2 regions of the Pseudoalteromonas sp. NZS127_1 genome follow, and region 1 is predicted to be linked to the other one. Evidence: riboswitches for the same ligand, from Rfam matches in the RefSeq annotation. Region 1 holds a riboswitch; the other holds the start of a gene.
What was found. Region 1 has a riboswitch for lysine ahead of lysC (lysine-sensitive aspartokinase 3). Riboswitches for the same ligand answer to the same signal wherever they lie in the genome.
Positions count from the first base shown of each region.

Region 2: linked by a shared signal. The riboswitch ahead of dapA (4-hydroxy-tetrahydrodipicolinate synthase) and the one ahead of lysC (lysine-sensitive aspartokinase 3) in region 1 are both predicted to bind lysine.

Region 1 is NZ_JADYXO010000015.1:109,136-118,283, forward strand. It holds gene I6F50_RS14050 (ATPase) at 212-2,986, opposite strand; gene I6F50_RS14055 (hypothetical protein) at 2,983-3,531, opposite strand; gene I6F50_RS14060 (hypothetical protein) at 3,535-4,806, opposite strand; gene nhaD (sodium:proton antiporter NhaD) at 5,029-6,276, shown strand; lysine riboswitch at 6,378-6,550, shown strand; gene lysC (lysine-sensitive aspartokinase 3) at 6,626-8,029, shown strand; gene I6F50_RS14075 (4'-phosphopantetheinyl transferase superfamily protein) at 8,118-8,876, opposite strand; gene I6F50_RS14080 (sodium-dependent transporter) at 9,018-9,148, shown strand, end outside.
Region 2 is NZ_JADYXO010000012.1:75,390-84,537, forward strand. It holds gene acnB (bifunctional aconitate hydratase 2/2-methylisocitrate dehydratase) at 1-45, opposite strand, end outside; gene I6F50_RS12285 (OmpA family protein) at 338-1,399, opposite strand; gene I6F50_RS12290 (YdiU family protein) at 1,796-3,205, opposite strand; gene I6F50_RS12295 (DNA-3-methyladenine glycosylase I) at 3,217-3,912, opposite strand; lysine riboswitch at 4,105-4,305, shown strand; gene dapA (4-hydroxy-tetrahydrodipicolinate synthase) at 4,496-5,380, shown strand; gene I6F50_RS12305 (2,3,4,5-tetrahydropyridine-2,6-dicarboxylate N-succinyltransferase) at 5,396-6,136, shown strand; gene I6F50_RS12310 (PLP-dependent decarboxylase) at 6,136-7,341, shown strand; gene I6F50_RS12315 (succinylglutamate desuccinylase/aspartoacylase family protein) at 7,347-8,468, shown strand; gene I6F50_RS12320 (phospholipase A) at 8,848-9,148, shown strand, end outside.

The DNA.
Region 1 (9,148 bases):
GCAGCATAAATGCCAAACATGCGCTGCGCGAAGGGTTCTGCCTAGGGGCAATTAACTCTTTATTGCTCGGTTTTTACTTAGCCCACTAGGTTACAAACCTCACGCTGCGATTAAATTGCCCCTAAATTGAACAAATTTCAATCCACAAAGATCAACACGCCCTATGGCTGAATGACTAATTAACCTCTGTTAATTAGTCATCAGTAAAAGTTTAATGTTCAACTTCAATCCAATCTTTTTCATCTACCCAGTTTTGTGCACCGTCTTTTACCGAGCGAATAGGCACAATGTAGTCACAACTTATTTGTGGCTTAACTGAGGCAAATATAGGCACAAAACCAAAGCTTAATGCGGTTTCTATAATTGCTTTTTGATTTTGTGGGTCAATGTCGGCCGCTTCATCTATGTAAATAGGTATACGGTATAGGTTTTGTTCTTGATCGCTTAATAAGTAGCGAATAAATAACATGCCACACAATAACTTAATCGTAATACGTGTGCCGTTTGAGCCGGCTGAGTCTATTTTTTCAAAGTGCTCTGTTTCACCTGCACGGTTAACCACTTCAAATCGAATATCAAATAAATCGGTAAGTGTTAAGCCCGCTTTATCTGAGGCGAGTTTAATTAAGTGATCTTTCGCTTCGTTTACTGCGCTTTCGCTGTACGGTTCTTGGCTAAGTAAATCAAGCGTGTCACCTTGCTCAAACTGATGCGACGTGCTGATAATGGTATCTATACTATCAACCAGCATTTTGCGCGGTATGACGTTAATTTTAAACGCTTGCAGGTTTGAAATACGGTGCTGGCTTATACCTTTATTAAAGCTGTTCATTTCGCGGCGAAGTCGGTCTAAATCTTCTCGCAAGCCTTTAATAGTTGCGGCCACTTCGGTAAGCGCAACGCGTGCTTGGCGTTCAACCGCATCGCGTTCGTTATCAATATTATGAAAGGCGCTTATTAGCTTTTGGTACTTAGTATATTCGTCGTTTTCGTTGTCGAATTTAGTAATACCCGCGTTATATACATGCAAATAGGTGTTGCGCACGTTTATGTCAAAATTACGCAACTCTTGGCAGTCTTTATTAAAGTGATGAACAAGATCGCTTAAGTTATCAAAGTCGACCGTAATATCAATCATGTACGGGGTCACTTTGCCGCTGTATAAATCAAGGGTATGGTCAATTCGCTCACTTTTAACTTGGCGTAAGCGCTCAGTTTGGCGATTAATTTGCTCTTGTTTCGATTTAATTAACGAGCGACGATCGGCAATTGAGCCACTATTTTTTTGAATATCTTGCAGGTAGTCGTCAACTTGTTCGCGCTCAGCTAATAACTGCTCTTTTAGCATGGCTTGCGCTTCAACCGACTGCTGCATTATATCAAACTGTTCTAAGCGTTTTAGGGCGCTCTCTGCGCTCATAAGCTCATCGTATAGCGCGTCTTTTTCTTTTTGCTTGTCGGCAACGTTTGCTGCAACATCGCGCTGTTGCTTAAACTCTTTAAGTGAATGCTCAAGTGCACTGAGCTGAGCGGTTAATTGCTCTTTGTTTTCGCCGCTTTGCATTTGCACAGGCGAGAGCTTTTTAAGCTTAATGCTCGCACCTGGCAGAGTTAGTACACCGCCTTTAACGTTTTCGCTAAGTAGCGATAAAAATTCACCAAACGCATCTTCGTCATCAATGGTTATATCGCCATTAGTGGTGGTTGCAAACGAGAGAATATCTGGGTTTAAAATCCGCGATATTTCTTCTACTTCTTTTAACGAGAGGTCTTCGCGCATACGGGTAAACAAATTAAACTCAAGGTTTTTAAGTTGCAGCTTTAGGCTCTTAATTTGTTTTTGAGTTTCGCTAATGCGGTAGTCAAGCGTATGCAGGCTTTGCCCTTGTGCGCTGGTTATAGAGTGCGAAAGCGACTCGTAATCTTGCTTTAACTGAGTCAGACTGGTTTTAAGCGTGGCTTTATTTACCAGTTCAAATTCGCTTTTAAGCGCATCGTAATCTAAAAACCACTGCTCAATTTGTGTTTGTCTGCGCTCTATGTCGCGCGATTGCTGTACGTATAGGCTTTGCTTTTGCTCAAACTCGTGTTTTTCGTGCTCTATATCTTCAAGCGCTATACCCAGCTCATTAAGTTGCGACTCTTGATAGGTATCAAAATCAATCAGTGCTTGGTCAATTTTAGGTGCATACGCCGCTAATTTACCTTTAAGCACGGTTTGGTTTTCAAGCATTGATTCAAGCGCGGCTATTGGCTCTTGCATTGACTCAAGGGCTTTTAGTTCGCGTTTTGAGCGATTTACTTTATCAAACGAGCGGCGCCATACTTCATAAAAGTCGACCTTAGAGTTCGACATATGGCGTTCAAACACGCGTAGCATAAAGCGTTTTACGTCGCTTGCGCCTAATTTGTGTAAGTTAAGAATACGTCTAAATATTTCTTTATAAATAGAAGAGTCTTGCACATTATTAAGCGGGATCATTTTTAGGTTTATGTCGCCGTCAAAAGGCGTTGCGCCGCCAGTCAATAGCGCGTTTAGCTCTTGTGCTTTAAGCTCAATAGGATTGTAATTAAGCGATTTTAAATGGTTGAACAGCTTGGTAAATTTAATAATAGTTTTACCTTGCGTGTACTGCTCTAAATCAAGCTTTCCTTGATAACAAAAGTACTGATGCGCGTAACCGGCAATTTTACCAAGCCCGGCAACGCCAATCACTACCGAGCCATGAGGCAAGTTAGCTTCTAGTAAAATGTACGACTGATCGGATGAAAAATAAAACTTTCGGGTTTCATCTAAATCGTGTCCGTCCCATTCTGTTAAGCGTAAATCGTTAATAAGTGGAAACTGCAGGGCGTTAATAACCGAGCTTTTACCTGTGTTATTTGGCGCGCAAATAGAGCTGCTTTTATCAAGCGGGATCACACATTTTGCATAGCCTGCGGTGTTAAGTAGGGCGAGTTTACTTAGTCCGTATAGATTTTTCATTCCTCGTCCTCTGTAATATAGGTTTCTTCGTTTACTTCCATGAGTGCATCTATGTAGCGGTGAATTGGCGCTTGTAGCATAAAGCCGCCTTCTACTTCACGGGCTAAACCTAAGCGCACCATGCGCAGGTATACGTCTTTACGCAGGTCCGATCCCGAAAATATCTCAAGCTGATCAAACAAATGTTTGTTAATTTGCACCAGCGTTTGCATAAGTTCTAAATCGTTTACGTCGTCAAACAATGCGCGCATTGGGTCTTTACCCGTATTGGCGTAGTGTTCAATTAAAATGTAAATAGTGAGCGCGATAGCGCGAGATATCTTGCCCATATTTGGTGTGCTTTCGTCGCTACCAAAATAATAAAATCCACGGCTGTCGCGTTTTAAATCGTTACCTAGGGCTGTAAATAGGGCGGTGTAGTCTTCTATGTGTTGGTCAAGCTCTTGCCACATTACGTTGTCTTGCTCGCAAATGTGATAACCCGCTACTAATTTTTTATTAATGGTTTGTAGATGGGTTAGCTCGTCTAAGTTTATGTGTGTCATGGTTTATTTACCTGCCTTTGAATCTGGCTGATGCTCTGAATTAAATGGATATAAAGAAAAGTGCTGACCGGCAATTTTTACGCGGGCTTTTTCATCGCTTTGAATTATTTTAATATCGCTGTCGCTGACTAATTTTTGATACAAAAATAGCATTTCGTCGGCATCGAGATTTGGGTAGCTTTCGTCTAAAAATTGCAGCAAGGGCTGCGGTTTTTTGCGTTTTTTATTAAAGCGCTTAGCAAAGCTGGTTTTAACATCGTTGTAGTCAGGAATATTAGGCGTAACAAATGCAGGCACGTCTTGCTGGTCAGGCAATTGGTATTCTTCGTGTTCAAATTCAACCAAGCTTGCCATGTAAGCCACAATATGGCGTTGCTGACCAAGCGAATATCGCTGTGCGTCGCTCACAAAGTGTGGCTGTACAGCACTTAGCATGTTGTCTACGCCATTTTTACGCACCAGCCCAAGTACTTTGGCTGCTTGGCGAGTAATTAAGTTATTACGGCGCAGCTCTTCGCGCAGTGGCATAAGCATATCGGCACTTTTACGTAAGCTTTCTCTGCCCACTAAATGCATTTCTAATATACGGGTACGTAATTGCTCCAGCATTCGTTTGTCGCTGTAGGCTTTACCCGAGCGTTCAATATGAATAATTTGCTTACTTATTTGCTCTTCAATGAGGGTAAAACACGCATGAAATTCACCACGAATATCAACCATTTCAAGCATGGGCTCTATGTATTCGTCAAACGCTTCTATTACCGCTTTATAACGCTTTTGCAGCGATTGCACCGCATTATTAGATTTAGCTTGTTCAACAATATTTAAAATGGCGTTTTCGTTGTGCGAGTAGAGCTTCATTATTTTACGCACCCGATCATCCATAATGCGGCTAAAGCGGCGTAAGTCGTCAAAGTCTTCTATTTCGCCAGCGTTATCTAGGCGGTTACCTAAGCGTGCTAGGTCGTCTACTAATACGCTAATTTCTTGCGCTAAGCCTAAATGTTCTTCTTGCAGTAAAAACGTAGCAAAGTCGGCAATGGCACGATTTATCTCAAGCTGCGATGATTTAGCCAGTGGAATTAAAATATCTTGGTTTAACAAGCGATTTGTTTCTTTATAAATACGCTCGTTTGACCAAGTAGGCTGTTTTTGTTTAATGGCGTTTTGTACGTCTTTCAGGCTAAAGTCAGCCATTTTAAAACGTTTAAATAATAGCTCTAATACACCCCAATGTTCGGTTATGGTGTTTAGTAGCTTTTTAGCTGGGATCATAAGAGGTTACAACATCCTAGTATTTTATTATTGAGTATTCTGTTCATACTCATTATTACGTATTTTTAATTAACCTTGTCTGTATATAGTATTCGTTTTTAAGACCATTTAATAATAGTTTTTGCATAGAGGCAGTGCTAAAATTCGCGCCGAAAATAGGCACATGAAATGGAATGTTATTTGTGTGTTCTTTAAAACTAAATCAAAGGTTGTTTAACTACCATGGTTTCCTCGATTATTCTAACCCTGATAGCGATTGCATTTTTACTGATCGTTATAGAAGATATAATCCATGTTAATAAAGCTAAAACCACGCTGTTTTTTGGTACGCTTTGCTGGATTCTTCTTTTTATATACCCTCTACATGGGCAAAGCCCCGATACGATTCAACACCTTTTAAACGAAAATATTTTAGAAATTGCCTCGCTATGGCTATTTTTAATGGCTGCAATGACCTTTGTCGCGTATTTAAATTCAAAGGGGTTTATAGAAAATATTGTGCATCGTGTTATGCCAAAAAGTATTAGCGAAAAAAAGCTGATGTTTTTGGTGGGTGGTTTTGCATTTTTGTTTTCGTCGATTTCAGACAACGTAACAGCCACGCTTATATCGCTTGCGGTTGTTATGTCGTTAAAACTTGAACCTAAAAAACTCATTAAATACGCCACGCTTATTGTATTTGGTGTTAACTCAGGCGGGGTATCGTTAATAACCGGTGACGTAACCACACTGATGATATTTTTAGATGGCAAAGTAACCATTGCTCATTTATTACTACTTATAGCGCCAGCACTTGCAAGCGTTATGCTGCTAGCCGCGTTACTGTCTATCGGTATGAAAGGGCGTGTTGAGTTTGCTGGTGCAGGTAAAACCCGCATTGAAAAAACCGACATAACCATTGCTGTTATATTTTTATCTACCGTAGTGAGCACACTTACGCTGAGTGTAATTTACAGCGTACCGCCTTTACTCACCTTTTTGTTTGGCTTATCAGTGATGTTTTTAGTGGCGCAATTTTTAATGCGCAAAAAAGACATCAACAAAGACATAATCGATTTTGTTCGCGATATAGAATACGACACATTACTGTTTTTTGTAGGTGTGCTTTTACTTGTAGGCGCACTTAAAGAAATTGGCATGTTGAGTAAATTTACCGACCTATACACGGTAATGGCACCAGAATACGCAAACTACTTAATGGGCATATTATCAGCCGGGGTCGATAACGTACCACTTACTGCTGCATTATTAAAAGCCGATATAGTAATGAGCCAACAACATTGGTTGTCGTTTACGTATGCAACGGGCGTGGGCGGTTCAATGCTGATCATCGGGTCGGCTGCGGGCATTATTGCCATGAGTAAAGTTAAAGCGCTTACCTTTATGAGCTACTTGCGTTTATCGCTGCATTTATTAATTTGTTACACGGTTGGATATGCGGGCTCGTATTACATGGGCAGTTTTATTTAACTCATAAATTATTAAATGCTTGACAGCTAGACGTCTAAACGATAACTTTCAAAGCCCCGCTACTTAGTGGGGTTTTGTTTTATTAGCCACTGGTTAATAAAGCATTCAGAAGAGGTGCGATACTTAGGTACTTAATGTTAGGCGACGAAAGCCGATGATCATTAAGGAGGGAAGTACTCGCCGAGAAAAACAATGGTACGTCGTTATTGTTTTTCGGTTTATGGGGCTGAATCCTCAAAACTGTCACCAATATAGGTGGAGAGCTTCTGGCAGTGGACTTATCTTCAAGCATTCCTTTGCCAAGTTCTTCTTGTTTTATTGCGATTTGGATATCGCGAAAGGAGACTAAATGACTACCCAATCAGCGACACAAACAGTGCCTCAAACAGAGTTAAGCGCAAAATCAGATTACATCGTTGCCAAATTTGGCGGAACCAGTGTTGCAAACTTTGAAGCGATGAGTCGCTGTAGCGAAATTATTGTTGCAGACAAAAGCGTACGTATTGTTGCCGTGAGCGCTAGTGCCGGCGTAACTAACCACTTAGTTGCACTGTGTAAACCAAGTATTACCTCAAGTGAGCGCCAAGAACACATAAACGGCGTGCTTGCTATTCAACAAACTATTTTAGATGAGTTATCGCTAGATGCCGATTTAGCGGTTGGCTTTAACGAAAGCCTAAAAGCATTTCAAACATTGGCTCAAGAGTCGCTAACAACCGATCAGCAACACGATGAGCTACTGAGCTTTGGTGAGCGTTTATCGTCGTATTTGTTTGCTCAGGTGCTGCGTTTAAATGGCTTAAATGCCGATCGCTTTGATGTGCGCAAGGTACTTAAAACCGACAGCCAATTTGGTAAAGCAACGCCAAATGTTGCAGCCACAGCGCAAGCTGCTAAAGAACATTTAATCCCGTTATTAGATGAGCAGGTAATTGTGACTCAGGGATTTATTGGCAGTGACGAATACGGTCAAACCACAACGCTTGGACGTGGTGGGTCTGATTACAGCGCTGCATTATTAGCGGAAGCAATTAACGCTAAAAGCGTGCATATTTGGACCGACGTAGTGGGTATTTTTAGCACCGACCCGCGTTTGTGCGCAAAAGCGACGCCTATTGCACGTTTAAGTTTTGACGAAGCCGCTGAAATGGCAACCTTTGGCGCAAAAGTATTGCACCCAGCAACTATTTTACCAGCAAGCCGTAGTCACATTAACGTATTTGTGGGTTCTAGTCGCGAGCCTGAGCGTGGCGGTACGTGGATTGAGCGCGAAAAATCGCAGCAACCTGGTATACGCGCAGTAACGCAACGTAAAAACCAAATATTGCTTACGCTTAAAAGCCCAGAAATGCTATTGGCTAGTGGCTTTTTAGCACGCGTATTTACACTATTAAGTGAATACAATATATCGGTAGATTTGGTAACCACATCAGAAATCAGCGTAGCTATAACCCTTGATAACGCGCAAAACGCCTCGCGGCCAGAGCTTGATCAAGAATGCCTAGATAAGCTTGCAGAATTTTGCCATGTGTCGGTAGAAAACAACCTAACATTGGTGGCACTTATTGGCTCTGAGATTCAATTACGCCAACACGAAATGAACTTAATGAGTGTACTAAAAGACTTTAACATTCGATTAATTTGTCACGGTGCTAGTAAGCACAACCTGTGCTTTTTAGTAGAGCAAACTGAGTCAGATAACGTAGTACAGTCTATTCATAGCCGTTTATTAGAAAACGATTTTGCTGCTTAAATAATTTTACTATTAAGAAGCGGTTATTCAGGAAAGCGATTTATTAAAGTTAACTAGTAAAATCAGTTAATAAAGTTACTTAACAAAATCAGTTAATAAAATCATTTAATAAAAAGCATCGCCAGTCGATGCTTTTTTTATGCACCACACTCACATCAAAACAAACATTGCTGTCACTGCTATCAGCTACAGTAACGTGATTGCTGCAAGCACTCAGCTTTGCATTATGTAATTCGTCAAACACATTGGGGCTAAGTAGTTTTGCAATAGGGCGGCTGGTGGCTTTAGCAAGTGACTCTTTTAATGTCCAAATTCTAAAAAACGTATCTGCTTGGGCTTGGGTATTAGTAGGCTTGGTGATAAGTGTAATTTCATCATTATGATAAAAATGCTTAGCAAGCTTTTCAAACGGGCGCTTTAGGCTTACTTTTTCAATATCAAACCCAAACTCGCTTTTATCAAAATTAAGCGCGACGCCAACCAAACCATGCGAGTGCGAAATGCAGGTATTAATAACATCACCACTTACATGTATTTGCAGCTTTGAGCTTGCCTCGTCAAATTCGGTACTCATTTTATTAAGCGCTACGTTCGCATGTTGCGGCTGCGTTATTTTAATAAGGTGTTTTAACAATAACCGCGTCGCTAAATATTCTTGCTTAGCTTGAGGGCTTTTGCGGCGGTTTATAATGGTTAACTCAAATGGGCTTAAGCAATCGGGTAAATTAAAGTCACTAAGCTCAAGTGTTTTAGCATTAAATAATAAAATACTGTTACTCGCTAAAGACAAATTTGCCAATTGAGTTGAAGTAATACTCAAGGCGTTTTTAAAATAGTGTTCAGTCATAAAAGCCCTAAAGCAAAAGAAGTCGCTGATATTGTGAGCGGTTAACGCCACTAATAAAGGCTGGGTACAATTTTATTACTCAGCCGGCATGAAATATGGTTTAATTCACAATAATCAAAATAATAACAGATTTGTAGATGTATGGCACAAGTGCGTGATGGGTTTCAAAGCCGACTTGGTTTTGTTTTAGCCGCTGCTGGCGCAGCAGTGGGTTTGGGTAATATTTGGGGTTTTCCTACGCAAGCGGCCAACCATGGCGGCGGTGCATTTTT
Region 2 (9,148 bases), on a different contig from region 1:
TAACGCGGCACGTTCTTCTACGTGTTTACGATATTCTTGTAGCACAATATTGCCCTCTTGGTGACGTGAAAGTATCCGGTAGCGCTTCAAGCGCAAATAAGTTACCCAATACTTATAGTATTCTAACGCGTAATTATAAAGCTTTTATGGATAGATGAAAATCCATCCAGTTACGCAACTGATTATACCGATTATAAATACTATGAATAGTGGTTGTAGTAAAAACTATTTTCATGAATACTTGTTAAGTAAGAATCATTACCATTAACCAATATTAATTTATTACAGGCATAAAAAAACCCAGCACTTGGCTGGGTTTTTATTACAAACTATTTAATTAACGTAAAACTTTAACGTTTTTGATAGTTTTGATATGCGCTTCTACACGACGGTTCTCTGCATTTGCAGCTTTAGTGTTTGCATCATTTTTAAGACGCTCTTCACCTAAACCAACTGTAGTAATACGGTCTTTAGCAATGCCATCAGAAACTAATTGCTTAGCTACTGCATCAGCACGTTTTTTAGATAACCATTTGTTGTAAGTTGCTTTACCTACAGAAGAAGTGTGACCTTCTAAAAGTACTGTTGTATCTGGGTACTCTTTTAAGAATGCAGATACTTTTTCAATATCGTTTAAGTACTGAGTAGATACTGCTGAAGCATTGTTAGGGAAAGTCACTAATAAGCTTACAGTTACTTCTTTATCTTCATATAAAGTACAACCAGTGCCATCAACTGCATCAGTCATAGGCGTGTTAGCACACTTATCATCTGCATCAGGAATGTTGTCGTTGTCGCTATCTGTAGGAGCTACAGCTACTTCAATTACCTTAGGCTCTGGAGCTGGTTTAACTGGCTCTACAGGAGCTGAATTTTGGCCAAATAAGTAGTTAATACCAATTTTAGCGCCTACATCTGTGTAACCACGGTCAAGACCTTGGTATACAGCTGTTTCAGCATTTACAAATAAGCCATCTGTAATGAAATGTTGGTAACCAACACCTGCATTTAAGAATGTGTTGTCATCTACTACGTCCATTTCTTTAATACCGAAAAGACCGTAGAAAGGACCACCATTTAAATGGTAAAGAGCATCAATACCGTAACGCTCGCCATCAATACTGTTGCGGTTGCCAGCAACTTTATCAAAAGCATTAAAATCCATATCTGCATATTCAAGACGTGCGCTCCAGTAATCACTGAAACGGTAACCGGCTTCAACACCCCAGCCAGTTGATTCATTTACGTCAAGACCAGCTTGAGCACGCATGTTTTTCCAAGATGCGTCATAGTAGTCGCCAAATGCGCCAATGTAGAAACCTTCTTCTTTATCAGCAGCGAATGTAGATGCGCTAGTTGCAGCCAACGCGATTGCAATTGTAAGTGATTTTAATTTCATTGTTTTCTTCCCATTTGAACAATTTTAAATTGTAGCTAATCGATACTAGCTCAATCAGTTTTATATAGACTAACTGAGCCTTTGTTAATCAATACTTAACGAAAAATAAAGTTTATAACTTTTTTCTATGCCCAGTCACAACACACATCCACTTACTATAGGCGAAATTAAAACTTTATTGAAAAATAAATATAGTAGTTTTTTGTAAATTAGTACTTAGCAAGGAATGTAAGAGCAATTAAATTAAATGCACTTATAAATGTAAATGCAAAGAAACATTGCTTGGCTTTAATTCGGCGCATAATACCACCAGAATTAACATTCCCCTAGATATATGCGCATGTTTGATTAAAAAATGACTCTTTTTAATCATGTGGTTATATTTAAAGTTAAGAGTTAAGTACCACAAAAAGTCTGGTAATCATTCTCATTTATCGGCGTAGCTTGAAATTCTGATAATTTTCCACTGTCAGAATACGGGTTACTGGCTATTTTTATAAAGCGCTGTAGCAACTCACTAGACCCAGTAGCATTATATTGTGCAATTATTTCTTCGATCACATGATTACGCGGTATTACACGAGGATTTGCAGCTCTCATTACTTCATAACTATTATCGTCGGTTAAGCTTACCCACTTAGCTCTCCATTCAATTAGCGACTCTGGTATTACTACTTCTTCTTTTAAGGATTCAGTAAGCGCATCGAAAGTATTGGTGTAGTCGAGCTGGTTATCTTTTAATAGTGTTAACAACTCTGCGATTAACTCGCCGCTACTATTACAAGATTCATTTAAACCCAGTTTTTGTGCCCACATAGCCGTAAATTCAGTATTAAACTGCTCAGCAAAACTATTAATAAATGGCGTCATTAATGAAACCGCTTGCTCGTCATCATCGCTAATAAGTGGTATTAAACTCTCAGCTAAACGAGCACAGTTCCAGTTAGCTATATTAGGTTGATTACCAAATGCATACCGACCTTGTTTGTCGATAGAGCTAAATACGGTATCAAAGTCAAAGCTATTCATCATGGCACACGGGCCGTAATCAATGGTTTCTCCACTTACTAGCGTATTATCGGTATTCATTACTCCATGAATAAAGCCAACACGCATCCAGCTCACAACTAGCTTAACTTGGTTTTTAATCACAGCGCCTAAAAATGCTAAATAACGCTGCGATCCTGTATCGGTTATTTCTGGGTAGTGTCGCTCTATAGCTAAATCGGCTAAATTTTTAAGTCCTTCAACATCGCCTTGCGTCGCTAAATATTGAAACGAGCCAACACGAATATGGCTCGTTGCTAAACGAGTAACTATAGCGCCTGCTTGTGGCGGATTGCGATAAACCGTTTCGCCACTACCAACAACCGCTAAGCAGCGTGTGGTTTTAATGCCTAGTGCATGCATTGCCTCGCTCATTACGTATTCACGAATAGCAGGACCAAGTGCACAACGTCCATCTCCCCCTCTTGAGTAAGGAGTAGCACCAGAGCCTTTTAATTGAATATCCCACAACTGGTTTTTATCATCATTAATAGCGCCCAGCAAATGCGCTCGCCCATCGCCTAAACGTGGTGAAAAATGTCCAAATTGGTGCCCAGAGTAACCAAGTGCTACTGCAGGAATCGCCTGTTTTTCGTTACCGCTAAAAGTGCTAGCACGCAAATCAGCTGCAACGTTAATATTAAACTCTTTTGCTAAGCTCTCGTTCCACAGCAATAACTGAGGAGAGGCAACACTTGCAGGAAAATCTTCTATCGCAAAGTTTTCCGTAATGTCTGTGTATCTTGGCACTAATTTCATGGTAATTCCTATTATTGCTGACTTATACCAACACGGTTGTCACCAACGCCATAAGCAACAATTAAACTTAACTCTTGCATACTTAAGCCGCTTTGCTTTTGCATTTCATTAAAAAAAGCTTGGGCAGCACTCAGTGATTTTTTAGTTTGTAAGCCGCCGTCTATAATTTTATGAGCACGTAAGTAATTCTCTACATCGCGTGATAGTAAAAAGGTATCTTTACCAAGTGCTCGTAGCGCATAAGGTCCTGTATTTCCGCCTAAACGCGAACCATGTTTTTTTAAATACGCCCATAAACCAATAATATCGTCTGCTGGCCAATTAGCGACAAACTGGCTAAAACTGCCATGTTCCCCTGCTATTTCGTGGATCATGTAAGCATTTTCGGTAATTGTTTTTACTTTTTTATAGTTACGAACGATTCGCTCATCCGTTGCTTTTTGTTCCAGCATATCAGGTGGCATCATTAATAACTTATCAACGCTAAAATCCCAAAAAACCTCTCTAAAGCCTGGCCACTTATTATTAATGACTGACCAATAAAAGCCGCTTTGAAATACTTTTCGAGTAAATTCCTCAAGCCAATCGTCGTCACTTAACGTGCTTAGTTGTTTTTTAGATAGCGGTTTTGCAAGTAATAACTTAAGCATTTTTTCGGAGCCTTTTCGCTCTACCGCTCGCTTATAAATATCGCTAAATTTTTCCATACTAATTAAATACCTCACTACTTATATTGCTAGTGTACGAGAAAAGCACCCAATACGTAACCACTCCCATTATGGATGAATGAATATGCATTTAGTCGCTTGACACCTAGACGGCTAAAATGCTTTAATCGCCGTAATTACCCTATTTAAATTGCACAGGTTTGTAAGTTTTTACTCTACAAACAGGTGTAAAGGGCTAGAAGAGGTGCGTTATTCAGGTAGCGTATGTTAGGAGCGCAAACTCCAGTGAGCATACGTGAGGGGGATTAACGCCGAGAAGTAACCACTTTTGCGAGGTGTTTATTTCGGGCGACTAGGTTGAACCCTAGCGACTGTCACCAATAGCTGCTTATAAAAAGCAGCTTATTAGTTTGGTGGAGAGCTTCTGGTCTTAAATATTAAGGCCGTGCGCCCTATTATTTTAAGCCCATTCGCTCTTCGAATTATTAGTTCGAACGACGTTAATGCGGCTCCTTCCATAAAGCTTTTTAACTCTTCGAATAATACCAATTGCATTAAATTAGTTATCGCTAAAATGATCACGTTTTTAATAAAGTTGGTACAAATTATAAGTTCGTGAGAGATGATCAACAACTTCAATTTAAACGACTACTCATTGTGGACCGCGCTCGTAACGCCATTTGATCAACACGGCGATGTTGACTACAACACGTTAACTAAACTGGTTAGCGATCAAGAAGCGGCACATAACGGTATTTTACTACTTGGCAGTACGGGCGAAGGTTTAGCACTCACGCAAAAAGAGCAACAAGCCATTGTTGAACACGTATGCCAACTAAAACCAGCAGTACCACTCATGGTTGCTGTGGGCGGTAGTAACTTAAAGCAACAAATTGAGTGGGTTAACTACTGTAATACACTCCCAATTCATAGCTTTTTACTTGGCTCACCGCTTTATGCAAAGCCTGGCGCTATAGGTCAAACTCATTGGTTTGAAAGCCTACTTAATGCAAGTGTTCACCCGTGTATGCTTTATAACGTACCGGGTCGAAGTGCTGTTAGCATTCCAACGGCAACAATTCAAAACTTACAAAATAATAAAAATTTATGGGCACTAAAAGAAGCGAGCGGCAGCATTGCTCAGTTTGAAGCTTATCGCCAAGCAGCGCCTAATTTAGCTATTTTTAGTGGCGACGATGCGCTAATGCCATATTTTGCCCAAGCCGGTGCAAAAGGTTTAGTGTCGGTAGCTGCAAATGCATGGCCCGCACAAACTCACGAGTTTGTTAAACGCAGCTTAAGTGGTCAACACCCTAATTTATTTGCCCAGTGGTCAAGCGCTATTAATAGCCTATTTGCTGTTGCAAACCCTATTCCCGTAAAGGTATTGATGCATTTGCAAGGTCGCTTAAGCAGCCCGCAACTTCGTCCACCTTTAACACACCTTGAGTTAACTCAAACCGATTGCATCACAACTGCAAACAACACCATTTTATCTTGGCATTAAATACAGGTTTTTATAATGAGCTGGTTAGAACTATTAAATAATTTAGAATCGGGCGCAGTACGCGCAGCATCACAAAACGAAAGCGGCCAATGGCAAGCTAACGTAGAAGTAAAACAAGGCATTTTGGATGCCTTCAAAAATGGCACTAATACTGAGTTTGCAGGTGGTTTTGTTGATAAACATAACTTAGCTCCGCAAGAATTTAGTACTGACGATGGCGTACGTATGGTGCCGGGTGGCTCTAGTGTTCGCCGTGGTGCTTATGTTGCTAAAGGCACGATTATTATGCCACCAGCGTATGTAAACATTGGTGCATACATCGACGAAGGCACAATGGTAGATAGCCACGCATTAGTTGGCTCGTGTGCACAAGTAGGTAAAAACGTACATTTAAGTGCTGCAGTGCAGCTTGGTGGTGTACTTGAGCCAATTGGTGCAAGCCCAGTAGTTGTAGAAGACGACGCCTTTATTGGCGCTGGCTGTATTATTGTTGAAGGCGTAGTCATTAAAAAAGGCGCAGTACTTGCCCCTGGCGTGCGTTTATCAGCAACTATTCCGGTATACGACTGCGTAAACGAGCGACAACTAGATAAAGGCGAGCCTATTCCTGAATATGCCATTGTAATACCAGGCTCTCGCCCTGCGTCAAACGAATGGGCGCGCGAGCAAGGCCTAAGCATGTCGTGTGCGTTAATTGTTAAATACCGCGACGAGAAAAGCGATGCATCATTATTACTTGAAGAGGTTTTACGATAATGAGCTTTTTGAGCACGCCTATCAAAACTGCTGTAAATACAATTACACAACAGCTTGATACACCTTTTTTTGTTTACGACCTAGATCAACTAAACGCGCATCTTGCACGCTTAGTTGCGCAAACCGATGTAAAACTGTGGTACGCGGTAAAAGCAAATCCTCTGTCTAAAATTATTCAAAGCTTAGACAGTGCTGGCTTTAATTTTGACGTAGCAAGTAAAGGTGAGCTTGAGCAAGTGCTAGCACAAGGTATTAGCTCACAGCGCGTGCTCAACACAGGGCCTGCAAAAAGCCCTAAACAAATTAAACACTTTATTGAGCGCGGAGTACGTATATTCGTAGCCGAAAGCCTCAATCAAGTACGTTGGTTAAACCAACAAGCGCAACTGCAAAATACGCAGTTACAAGTGTTACTGCGAGTGCAATTACGCTGGCCTGAAGGTGAAAAAAATCCACTGGGCGGCGACAGCCTTACGCCGTTTGGTTTGGGTTGTAATGAGTGGCAAGCTTTAAATATATCTGATTATTCAGCTCTTAGTTTTGATGGTTTGCATATTTTTCAGTGGGGCAACATGCTTAGCACACAAAAGCTAAGCGACTTGTGGTCACAAATGATTGCCCCCCTTAGCCAACTTGCCAACGATTTAAATATTAGCCTTAAAATTTTAGATTTAGGCGGTGGTTTAGGCATTCCTTATACACAAAATGAAGCAACGCTTGATTGGGATGACTTAATAGCTGCTCTCGCTAAAATAAAGCATGATGCGGGTGTAGAAGAGTTATGGATGGAGCTTGGCCGTTATGCCGTAGGCGAATGTGGTCATTACGCAAACCCAGTGGTAGAGCGCAAACAAAACTATAACCAAGAACAGGTTATTTTGAGCGGTGGCATAAATCATTTATTACGCCCTGCTGTTACCAGCCAAGATTTTCCTGCTGCATTACTACGTGAATCCAGTGCTAAAACTCAAGCGGTCACTTTATACGGCCCGCTTTGTACAGCGCTTGATTGCTTAGGTGAGCATAACCTGCCAAGCGATTTAAATGAGCACGACTGGCTAGTGTTTAGCCAATGCGGTGCTTACGGCTTTACCGAAAGTATGCCGTATTTTTTATGCCACGAGCTCGCCGGCGAGTATACATTGCAAAACGGTGAACTTACCTGTGTTCGCCAAGCCGAAAATGCCAGCCACTACTTAAGGTAATAAGCATGAGTAATACAACACACATCAGCCAAGAAAACATTGTAGTAGGGGAAGTTGCAAATGGCTTACCGCTTACAATTCCGGTGTATCGTTTAAAAGGTGATGGTACAGGGCCTAGTGTTTATGTTCAGGCCAATATGCATGGTGCTGAAGTGCAAGGTAACGCAGTTGTTTTTCAGCTACTTGAGCAATTAAAACACCTTAATCTTAATGGCGATATTACATTAGTGCCTTATGCAAACCCAATTGGTTGTAATCAAAAATCTGGCGAGTTTACCCTTGGCCGATTCGATCCGATTACGGGTACTAATTGGAATCGCATGTATCACTACAATAAAAATTTAGTGGCACAGTTTGCACAAAATCATACTCAGTATGACGACGCTACATTAAAAAGTAGCTTTAAACAGGCGCTTATTGACGAAGTAGACAGCAAACTTAACGGCCCTGCTTATTTACTTAATACGGGTAAACGCATTGCGCTTAACTTACAAAAGCTCGCTCATCAGGCTGATATAGTACTCGACTTACACACAGGCCCTATTTCAAGCAAACACTTGTACTGCCCAACTTATGCAACTAACAGCGCGCGTTACTTTAATATTGAACATGTATTGCTTATTCCTAGTGATTTTGACGGTGCGATGGATGAAGCAAACTTTTGCCCATGGTGGCATTTAAGTGATGCACTTAGCGAGCAAGGTCGTGAATTATCAATACCTGTAGAAGCATTTACTGTAGAGCTAGGTAGCCAAGAAAAAATAGACTTAAAAGAAGCACTAAACGATGCAAACAGCATTTTAAGTTACTTAAATCACAAAGGCGTATTACAAAACGCACCGCATACGCCGGCTAATATCACTCGCTATGCATGTAATTTAGACGACTACTTTGCTTATTACGCCCCTATTGGCGGCATGGTTGAATACATAGCTCCCCTTGGCGGGCACATTAAAGCCGGTGAGCCTATTGCCAATATTTTGCGAATGGAGCGCTACTTAAGCGAGCAACCACTGCAAACTCTTACCCTCGATTGTGATGCAATAGCCATTCTTCACTTTGCGTCGGCAAGTGTTAACCAAGGCACCGAACTTTATAAGTTTTTTACTAACATATTTGAGCTTTAGCTCACCCTTCTCATTGCGTGAGAGTAATACCAATTGCATTAAATTAGTGATCTATTATAGCGATAAGAAAATAGCTTAATAACAAGGCTAAAATTATGGTACATAGTTGTTCTATATAAATAATTTTTAACGTAGTTAGTGAGTTATTTAATACGCTAGAATGATCATGTTTTTAATAAAATTGGTATAAATTAACTAAAATGGTTAATTTGCATTAAAAAAGCGGCCTAGGTCGCTTTTTTTCTGATCTTTATCTACTTAATGTTCGTATGTATTTTGTTATGAACAAAAATTCAGTAAAAGTTCACCGTTACATATGTAAAAAGACGTTATAATTAAATTAACGCATACAACAACCCATTCTCACAAAGGAATTACAATGAGCTGGCGCCACTGGATCACACTTTCTGCCTTAATAAGTACAGCTACCTTCGCACAAGAAGAAGTTACTACAAATGAGCAAGACAACGACATTGAACTTGTAAAGCAATGTATTTTAAATGAAGTAATTGGCGGCGACGGCAAACAGACTTTAGACGATCTTCGTAAAAAATGTTCAGCCCTTGAAGAAAACAAACAACTCACCGCGCTTGATAAACGCCAAGCTCGTGAAGAAGTAGGTAAAAAAAATAGAAATGTAATTACGCCACATAAGCGAAACTATATTTTACCACTTTCGT